2 regions of the Streptococcus dentalis genome follow, and region 1 is predicted to be linked to the other one. Evidence: predicted binding sites of a transcription regulator. Region 1 holds the regulator's gene; the other holds the start of a gene.

The links. Region 1 encodes HrcA, which represses chaperone genes, less so after heat shock. Its sites were predicted from a motif close to TTAGCACTCNNNNNNNNNGAGTGCTAA; they were not measured.
Region 2: a site for HrcA is predicted at 1,790-1,816, ahead of groES (co-chaperone GroES). Genes of this name have one in related genera too.

The regions. Positions count from the first base shown of each region.
Region 1 covers NZ_CP139418.1:62,576-67,006, forward strand. The annotation lists gene dnaK (molecular chaperone DnaK) at 1-1,237, opposite strand, end outside; gene grpE (nucleotide exchange factor GrpE) at 1,482-2,006, opposite strand; gene hrcA (heat-inducible transcriptional repressor HrcA) at 2,031-3,065, opposite strand; gene SM121_RS00325 (M15 family metallopeptidase) at 3,234-4,007, opposite strand; gene SM121_RS00330 (histidine phosphatase family protein) at 3,997-4,431, opposite strand, start outside.
Region 2 covers NZ_CP139418.1:201,299-205,729, reverse strand. The annotation lists gene SM121_RS00970 (PTS mannose/fructose/sorbose/N-acetylgalactosamine transporter subunit IIC) at 1-476, shown strand, start outside; gene SM121_RS00965 (PTS system mannose/fructose/sorbose family transporter subunit IID) at 460-1,314, shown strand; gene SM121_RS00960 (hypothetical protein) at 1,416-1,709, shown strand; gene groES (co-chaperone GroES) at 1,839-2,120, shown strand; gene groL (chaperonin GroEL) at 2,142-3,767, shown strand.

The sequences.
Region 1 (4,431 bases):
CTTGAAGAACGTGGATATCAACGGCTGGTTGGTTGTCTGCTGCAGTTGAGAAGACTTGTGATTTAGATGTTGGAATGGTTGTGTTGCGGTCGATGAGTTTTGTGAAGACTCCACCCATTGTTTCGATACCAAGTGACAATGGTGTTACGTCAAGAAGGACAACGTCTTTCACATCACCAGTGATCACACCACCTTGGATCGCAGCACCCATAGCCACAACTTCGTCAGGGTTCACTGATTTATTTGGTTCTTTACCAGTTTCAGCCTTAACTGCTTCAACAACGGCAGGAATACGAGTTGAACCACCGACAAGGATCACTTCGTCGATATCTGACAAGCTCAAACCTGCATCTGAAAGGGCTTGGCGAACTGGAGTTTTCGTACGTTCTACAAGGTCACGAGTCAAATCGTCGAATTTTGCACGAGTCAAGGTCATTTCCAAGTGAAGAGGTCCAGCAGCGCCTGCAGTGATGAATGGCAAGCTGATTTGAGTTGAAGTCACACCAGAAAGGTCTTTCTTCGCTTTTTCAGCTGCGTCTTTCAAACGTTGAAGCGCCATCTTGTCTGTTGACAAGTCGATACCATTTTCTTTCTTGAATTCTTCAACCATGTAGTCGATGATTTTTTGGTCAAAGTCGTCACCACCGAGTTTGTTATCCCCTGCAGTTGCCAATACATCAAAGACACCATCACCCAATTCAAGGATAGATACGTCGAATGTACCACCACCAAGGTCGAATACCAAGATTTTTTCTTCTTTATCAGTCTTATCCAAACCATAAGCAAGGGCTGCTGCTGTTGGTTCGTTGACGATACGTTCTACTTCAAGACCAGCGATTTTACCAGCGTCTTTAGTTGCTTGACGTTGCGCATCGTTGAAGTAAGCTGGAACTGTGATAACTGCTTTCGTTACTTTTTCACCAAGGTAATCTTCAGCGTAACCTTTCAAGTATTGAAGAATCATAGCTGAAATTTCTTGTGGTGTATATTCTTTACCGTTTGCAGAAACTTTTTCAGAAGTACCCATCTTAGATTTGATAGAGATGATCGTATCTGGGTTTGTGACTGCTTGACGTTTTGCAGCATCACCAACGATGATTTCACCGTTTTTGAATGACACAACAGATGGAGTTGTGCGGTTACCTTCTGGGTTTGCGATAATTTTTGATTCAGTTCCTTCAAGAACTGCTACTGCTGAGTTTGTTGTACCTAAGTCAATACCGATAATTTTAGACATATGTTTTTCTCCTTAAGTTTTATCTTCTTTTTTTCTTTTTGATATTTCCCTTAAGTGGTGACGACGTGAGCAACTCCCTTCGGGATTTCATCACTTATTTTTGAGCCTACTGTCTCAAAAATCCCCTATTTCAGTAGCACAAGCTACTGAAACTTTCACCACGGCGGGAAATATCTTCCTTGCAAGCCTCCGGCTTGCGTTTTATCTTTCTTTCATAGTTTAGTGTCGTTTCGGACAAGGTAGCCTAGTTATATACTACTACCATGGCTGGGCGCAGGATGCGGTCATGGAGTTTGTAGCCTTTTTGGAAGACTTGTGCGATGGTGTCTGCTGGATGTTCGTCATCTGCAGGTAAGGTTTGGATGGCCATGTGGTAGTTATGGTCAAAGGCTCCGTCCGCTGGAATCTCTTCGATTCCTTCTTCTTTCAGAGCATGTACCAAACTTTCTTGGACCATTTCCAAGCCCTTCTTCACATCATCTGTCAACCCTTCGACGGCAAGGGCACGTTCGAGGTTGTCCAGTGATGGTAAGATCGCTTTTGCCAAATCTTGGCTACGGTATTTTTGTAATTGTTGACGTTCTTCATTGGCACGGCGCTGAATGTTTTGCATTTCTGCATGAGCACGAAGGTATTTGTTTTCAAATTCCTCGGCACGCGCTTGTGCTTCTTCTAACTCAGAAGGTTGGTTGGACTCCTCTACAACTTCTTCGGTTGTTTGGGCAACTTCCTCTTCTTTCACGTCTTCTTTTTTGATATCTTCTGTCAAGGCATACACCCCTTTCATTTGGTCTTAATTTACTTCATAATGGTTGCTGTTGAGGTAACGGTAGTAATCCGTCAACTTCATAACCAGTACCCGGCCGATGACATTGACCAGGCTAATCACACGCCTGTAGTCCATCTCTACGGGACCGATCACATGCATGAGGGCCATCCCACGATAAGGAACCAGGAACTTGTGACTAATGACCGTCACATTTTTCAAAGCCTTCTCTTGGGATTCCGCAACCAGGATCTGGGTCATTTGGTCTTCTGGCATTCCCCCTCGTAACTCCAAGGCTACGTGTTGGGGATTATCTAAGAACTGATAGGTCTGAAGATCGGCGTAGGTTAAGGATGAAACCTTTCCTTCTACAAAGACCAGTTCTTGAAACAGTTGCGAGAAGACGTAATCAAAGAGATCCAGCACATTGTCTGTCGTCTTGAAATAGCGCTGTACAATCTGTGGAATCTCCGTTCGCAAGCGGTAGTGGATATCCAAAACCGTATTTCCAATGAAGCGTTCTTGAACCAGCTGGTGGAAGATTTCCAAGTCACTGGTTAAGAAATTCTTTGGAATGGCAAACTGGACGGTGACAGGCTTTGATTCTTCCAAGGTCAACACCGCTAAGGCATCGTGATTGGACAATGGAACAATCTCAAAACCGGTCAAGCGCTGACGTGTCGGCTCCACATCCTGAATCACTGCGGTGTAACCCGTCATCTGGGCTAGCAACTTGGCCGTAGCATCCAAGATATCGTCTAACTTAAAGGCTTCGAAATCAAAGGCTTTCACCACCTGGTAGACATCCTGTTCATCAATCAACTCTAGATCAAGCGAGTTCTGAACAAAATATTGAAAACCAGCTTGGCTAGGCATGCGGCCACTCGAAGTGTGGGCCTTTTCTAGTAAGCCTTGTTTTTCGAGGGCAGCCATGTCGTTTCGAATGGTCGCACTACTGGATTGAATCACATCTTGTAGCGCTTTTGAACCGACTGGTTCGTGGGTCTTGGTAAAGATATCAACGACAAGATTAAGAATCTCATTTTGACGTTCTGTAACCATGACCTCACCTCTCTTTCATTTTTTAGCACTCTAAACACTCAAGTGCTAAACCATGATTCTATTATACACCCATCCAAAAGAAAGTCAAGAGAAAAAACCAAAAAATTAGCACTCTTTTTTAAAGAGTGCTAAAAATCATTCTTAAGACCTAGAGAAATGAATCTCCTCTTATTTGCCAGCTTTTTTCAAGAGTTGAATATATTCTTCCAACACTAGCTGATGGTTGGCCATATACTGAGCGTTTTCTACGCCAACATAACGGAAATGCCAATTCTCAAAATTCACACCCGTGATGTTGCTCTTCCCATCTGGGTAGCGAAGGACAAAGCCATATTGCGGTGCGATGGCAGCCAGCTGCATGCCCAACTCATCACTTTGACCAGCTTCGACACTCATATCAATCGCAAGCCCCGTCTGGTGTTCACTCGCACCAGGGACCTGTACCTGGGTCTGCACCTGCTTTTCAGCTTCTTCGTGCGAAAGACCACTAGCCTCTAGTTGCGCAACACGCTCATTATAGAGCTCTGTTTGCTCGGCCACACTTCGATAGCCTGATATCAAGGTTTCTTCTGGGGCAATTTTTCGAGCCGCTTCTAAGAATTGACGAGTTGGTTCTACAATCCGACTATCCACTTTGATAGCATCCACATCTGTCAATTGTGGGTTCAGCTCAGGCTTCACATTATCACGATTGACCAAGATCAACTGCCAGTCTTTGGTCGAAACGGCTGGTAAATCTGATTTTTCTTTCTTTTTCTTAGAAGAAGAGGGAGTCGTTACAGCTGTTTTTTTAGCCTTCCAAAACTGAAGCCCTGAAAACAAGCTCGGCTTGGCTAAGTAAACACCAATTCCCGATCCAAGGACCACAAGAAGAAAGAAACTCAATAGGTAAGGCCACCACTTCTTACGTTTTTTTCGTGCGCGTCTATACTTATTCGTCATGGCCACCCTCTAGAAGTTTTGCTCCCACCTTACGATAGGACAGATCCCCAATCTTTTCAATATGAAAGGCACCATCTTTATAGGCCAAAACCGTCACGCTTCCGTTGTCCAAGACTAATTCTTCGACAGCCTTAGGATCGATGAGATAAATCAAGGTCGTAATCGTCATACCATGGCTGACCACAATAGCATTGCCACCGCCAGCTGCTTCTACCTCTTTTGCGATGGCTTCAAAACCTTCTTTGATCCGACTACTCAAGGCTCCCCAGGATTCAGCCCAACCAGTGGTATCCACTTCGACGATTCCTTCTGCTAACTCCATCAGGCTCAACTGATGGAAATCATCGACCTTAAAGACACGAGGTAAGACCCCCATAAAGAGATCACCATCATAAGCACCGTCAAAACTACCAAAACACCACTC
Region 2 (4,431 bases), 140 kb from region 1:
TCTACGGTACCGCTACTATGAACTTGGTTTGGCAACACATTGGTTGGAAAGCCGTTGAAGAAGGAAACTTCAAAAAACTCTACGCAGTTGACTGGGTTTACCCTTGGATCTCTCACTTCCTCTTCTCTTTCCTTCCAACAATGATTATCACCAAATACGGTGAAAACATGGTTGATTTGATGAAACAATACCTTCCTATGGATGGTTACTGGATGAAAGCCCTCTTTACAGTCGGTGCTCTTCTCCCATGTGTCGGTATTGCCATCTTGTTGAAACAAATTGTTACAGAAGCAACTGACTTCATTCCATTCTTTGTTGGATTTACCTTGGCAAAATCTCTCGGATTGAACTTGGTATCCAGTGCCGTTGTTTCATTAATCTTTGCAGTAATCTACTATGAACTTGAAGTGATCAAATCGATGAAAGCTGCTCCGGCTGGAGCGGTGGATCTAGACGATGATGAGGAGGATATTTAAAATGGCTGATAGAAAGAAAATTTCAAAGAAAACATTAGCAAAAGCATTCCATCATTGGTATTATGGTCATTTGACTTGTTTCTCTCAAGAACATATGCAAACCTTCGGGTACTTGACTTCTATGCTTCCAATCGTAGAAGAAATGTATGACACAAAAGAGGAACAAAAGGATGCTATGCAAACCTATACGGCCTTCTTCAACACTGAACCACAACTTGGATCTCTTGTTGTAGGGATCACAGCTGGTTTGGAAGAAGCGCGTGCAAACGGAGATGCAGTGGATGGCGAAACCATCAACGGTATGCGTGCCGGTTTGATGGGACCAATCGCTGGTATTGGTGACTCATTGGTTGTTGGTACCTTGATCCCAGTTCTCTTAGGGATTGCCCTTGGTCTTTCTAAAGGTGGTAACGTCGCTGGTGCTCTCTTCTACATCGTCGTATGGAACCTCTTAGTCTACTTTGGTATGCGCTTTGCCTTCTTCAAAGGTTACCAATTAGGGGATAAAGCCGTTGAATTCCTTGTAGGACCAAAAGGACAAGCTCTTCGTAAAGCGATCAGCGTTGTCGGTGGTATGGTTATCGGTGCCGTAGCAGCTACTTGGGTATCTGTTACAACAGCCCTTCAATTCAAGAATTCTGAAGGAAAAGTCTTCTTGAACATCCAAGAAAAGATCGATGGTGTTTATCCAGGTCTCTTGACAGCAGCCTTCATCACTCTTTGCTGGTGGTTGATGTCTAAGAAAAAAATTTCACCAAACAAAGTCATGTTACTTCTCGTTGTAGTTGCTTTGATCGGTGTTGCCCTTGGTATCTTCGACCCACATCTTAAATACTAAGGAAAAGAAAAAACGAATTTGCTAGTAGGAGTTTTTGAGAATGAAGTGAATTGACCTCCTTTACTTGCACTTCATTCTCAATTTTTATAAGGAGGAATCCCATGGTTACAAAACAAGAACTTGTCAATGGATATGAAACAGAAATCAAGTACCAACGCCACATGCTTGAAAACCTTGGTCGTTGGTTCAGCTTACTCTTTATCATTGCCAGTATTGGTGTGGTATTGATCTATCTCTTTCACAAAAGTTTCCTCCCACTCTTGATCCTCGGGATTTTACTAGCCTTGGTTGGAATTTTAGGCATGATTGTTTTTGGATATGGCATCTACCGCGGGCGGATCAATCTTCAAAAAGTGATCGACGATTTCAATCAAAAATTGACAATTTTAAATTGATATTTTAGAAACATCTCATCTATTTTTGAGGTGTTTTTTTCTTGACTATTTCTGACCAAGTGATACAATAGAAACATAAGTTAGCACTTACGTATAGAGAGTGCTAAAAACACGTATGGAGGAATGAACATGTTAAAACCATTAGGAGACCGTGTGGTCTTAAAAGTAGAAGAAAAAGAACAGACTGTTGGAGGTTTTGTCCTCGCAGGTGCGAGCAAGGCCGATACAAAAACAGCTGAAGTAGTGGCCGTTGGCGAAGGTGTGCGTACCCTAAGTGGCGAACTCATTGCTCCAGCTGTAAAAGCAGGAGACCACGTTTTGGTTGAAAGCCATGCAGGAATTGAAGTTAAAGATGGGGAAGAAACCTACACCATCGTTGGAACAGCAAACATTCTTGCAATTGTAGAGTAAGAGAAGAAAGAGGTAAGAGAAATGGCAAAAGATATTAAATTTTCATCTGATGCACGTTCTGCAATGGTCCGTGGTGTCGATGTCTTAGCAGATACAGTGAAAGTTACGTTGGGCCCTAAAGGTCGCAATGTGGTTCTTGAAAAATCATTTGGTTCACCCTTGATCACAAATGATGGGGTGACCATCGCAAAAGAAATCGAATTGGAAGACCATTTTGAAAATATGGGTGCTAAATTGGTGTCAGAAGTGGCTTCTAAGACCAATGATATCGCAGGTGACGGTACAACAACTGCAACGGTTTTGACTCAAGCCATCGTCCGTGAAGGAATCAAAAACGTCACTGCAGGTGCTAATCCAATTGGCATCCGTCGTGGGATTGAGACTGCTGTTGCAACAGCAGTAGAAGCTTTGAAAAACAATGCGATCCCAGTATCGAGCAAGGAAGCGATTGCTCAAGTAGCTGCTGTGTCTTCTCGTTCTGAAAAAGTCGGTGAGTACATCTCTGAGGCCATGGAAAAAGTTGGCAAAGATGGAGTTATCACGATTGAAGAGTCTCGTGGAATGGAGACAGAACTGGAAGTCGTTGAAGGAATGCAGTTTGACCGTGGTTACCTTTCACAATACATGGTCACTGATAATGAAAAAATGGTGGCAGACCTTGAAAATCCATACATTTTGATCACTGACAAGAAGATTTCAAATATCCAAGAAATCTTGCCATTGTTGGAAAGCATTCTTCAAAGCAACCGTCCACTCTTGATCATCGCTGATGATGTCGATGGCGAAGCTCTTCCAACACTTGTCTTGAACAAGATCCGCGGTACCTTTAATGTCGTAGCTGTCAAGGCACCAGGATTTGGAGATCGCCGCAAAGCCATGCTAGAAGACATTGCCATCTTGACAGGTGGTACAGTCATTACAGACGATCTTGGTTTGGAATTGAAAGATGCAACCATTGAAGCACTTGGTCAAGCAGCTAAAGTTTCAGTCGATAAAGACAGTACTGTCATTGTCGAAGGTTCTGGTAACCCAGAAGCGATCGCTAACCGTGTGGCTGTTATCAAGTCACAAATCGAAACCACAACCTCTGAGTTTGACCGTGAAAAATTACAAGAACGTTTGGCTAAATTGTCTGGTGGTGTTGCCGTAATCAAGGTCGGTGCTGCAACAGAAACAGAATTGAAAGAAATGAAACTTCGTATCGAAGATGCCCTTAATGCGACTCGCGCAGCCGTTGAAGAAGGGATCGTTGCCGGAGGTGGTACAGCCCTTGTCAATGTCATCTCTGCAGTCGCAGCCCTTGAATTAGAAGGAGATGAAGCGACCGGACGCAATATCGTTCTTCGTGCTTTGGAAGAACCGGTGCGCCAAATTGCCCACAATGCCGGTTACGAAGGATCTATTGTGATTGATCGCTTGAAAAATGCCGAAGTCGGAACAGGTTTCAATGCCGCAACAGGTGAATGGGTGAATATGATTGATGCAGGAATCATCGACCCAGTTAAAGTGAGCCGTTCAGCCCTTCAAAACGCCGCTTCCGTAGCGAGTCTGATCTTGACGACCGAAGCAGTCGTAGCCAACAAACCAGAACCAGCAGCCCCAGCAGGACCAGGAATGGATCCAAGCATGATGGGTGGGATGATGTAACCTGATACCAATGATTGGTGCTAAAGCACCGAATCATTGGACGGTAGCCGCTATGTTGCGGCCTACCTAATCATCTTACTAGCTCAAAGGGAGGAAAATATCGTTCCTCCCTTTTCACGTCGTAACCCCTTGATTAATTGATCAGGTGCATTTATTGTTATGGCAAGCACCATGGTGCCTTGCCGTAGTGTCTTACTAAGAAAATAAAGAAGGCGTTATTGGCCTTCTTTATTTTCTGTCGTAACTGTTACAAATGATTGAGGCTATGCCTCTCATCGTTGGACGGTAGCCACTATGTTGCGGCCTGGTTAATCGTCCTACTAGCTCAAAGGGAGTGGAAGATTCTTTCCTCCCTTTTTATCTTGTTTTGGAATTTTCATTTGTTATGGAATAATATTTTTATTTTAAATTTTGTAACAGAAATGATAAATACTAATTAAAGAGGACTTGCGTAGATGCTTGGGAATCAAGCATTTGCGGTGTTTTTAGGCAGAGGGATATTTGCCAACAAATTGCAATACAAATTAACTGATTTTGTAATAATTCTAGTGTATACTAGTAAGAGTAGATCACAGGTCTACATTGTTGCAAGGGGAGAACTTCCCACATACATGTCTATTGACAATAAAACTTGATCGTAATATCGCTGTTAGTAAAATGAGAG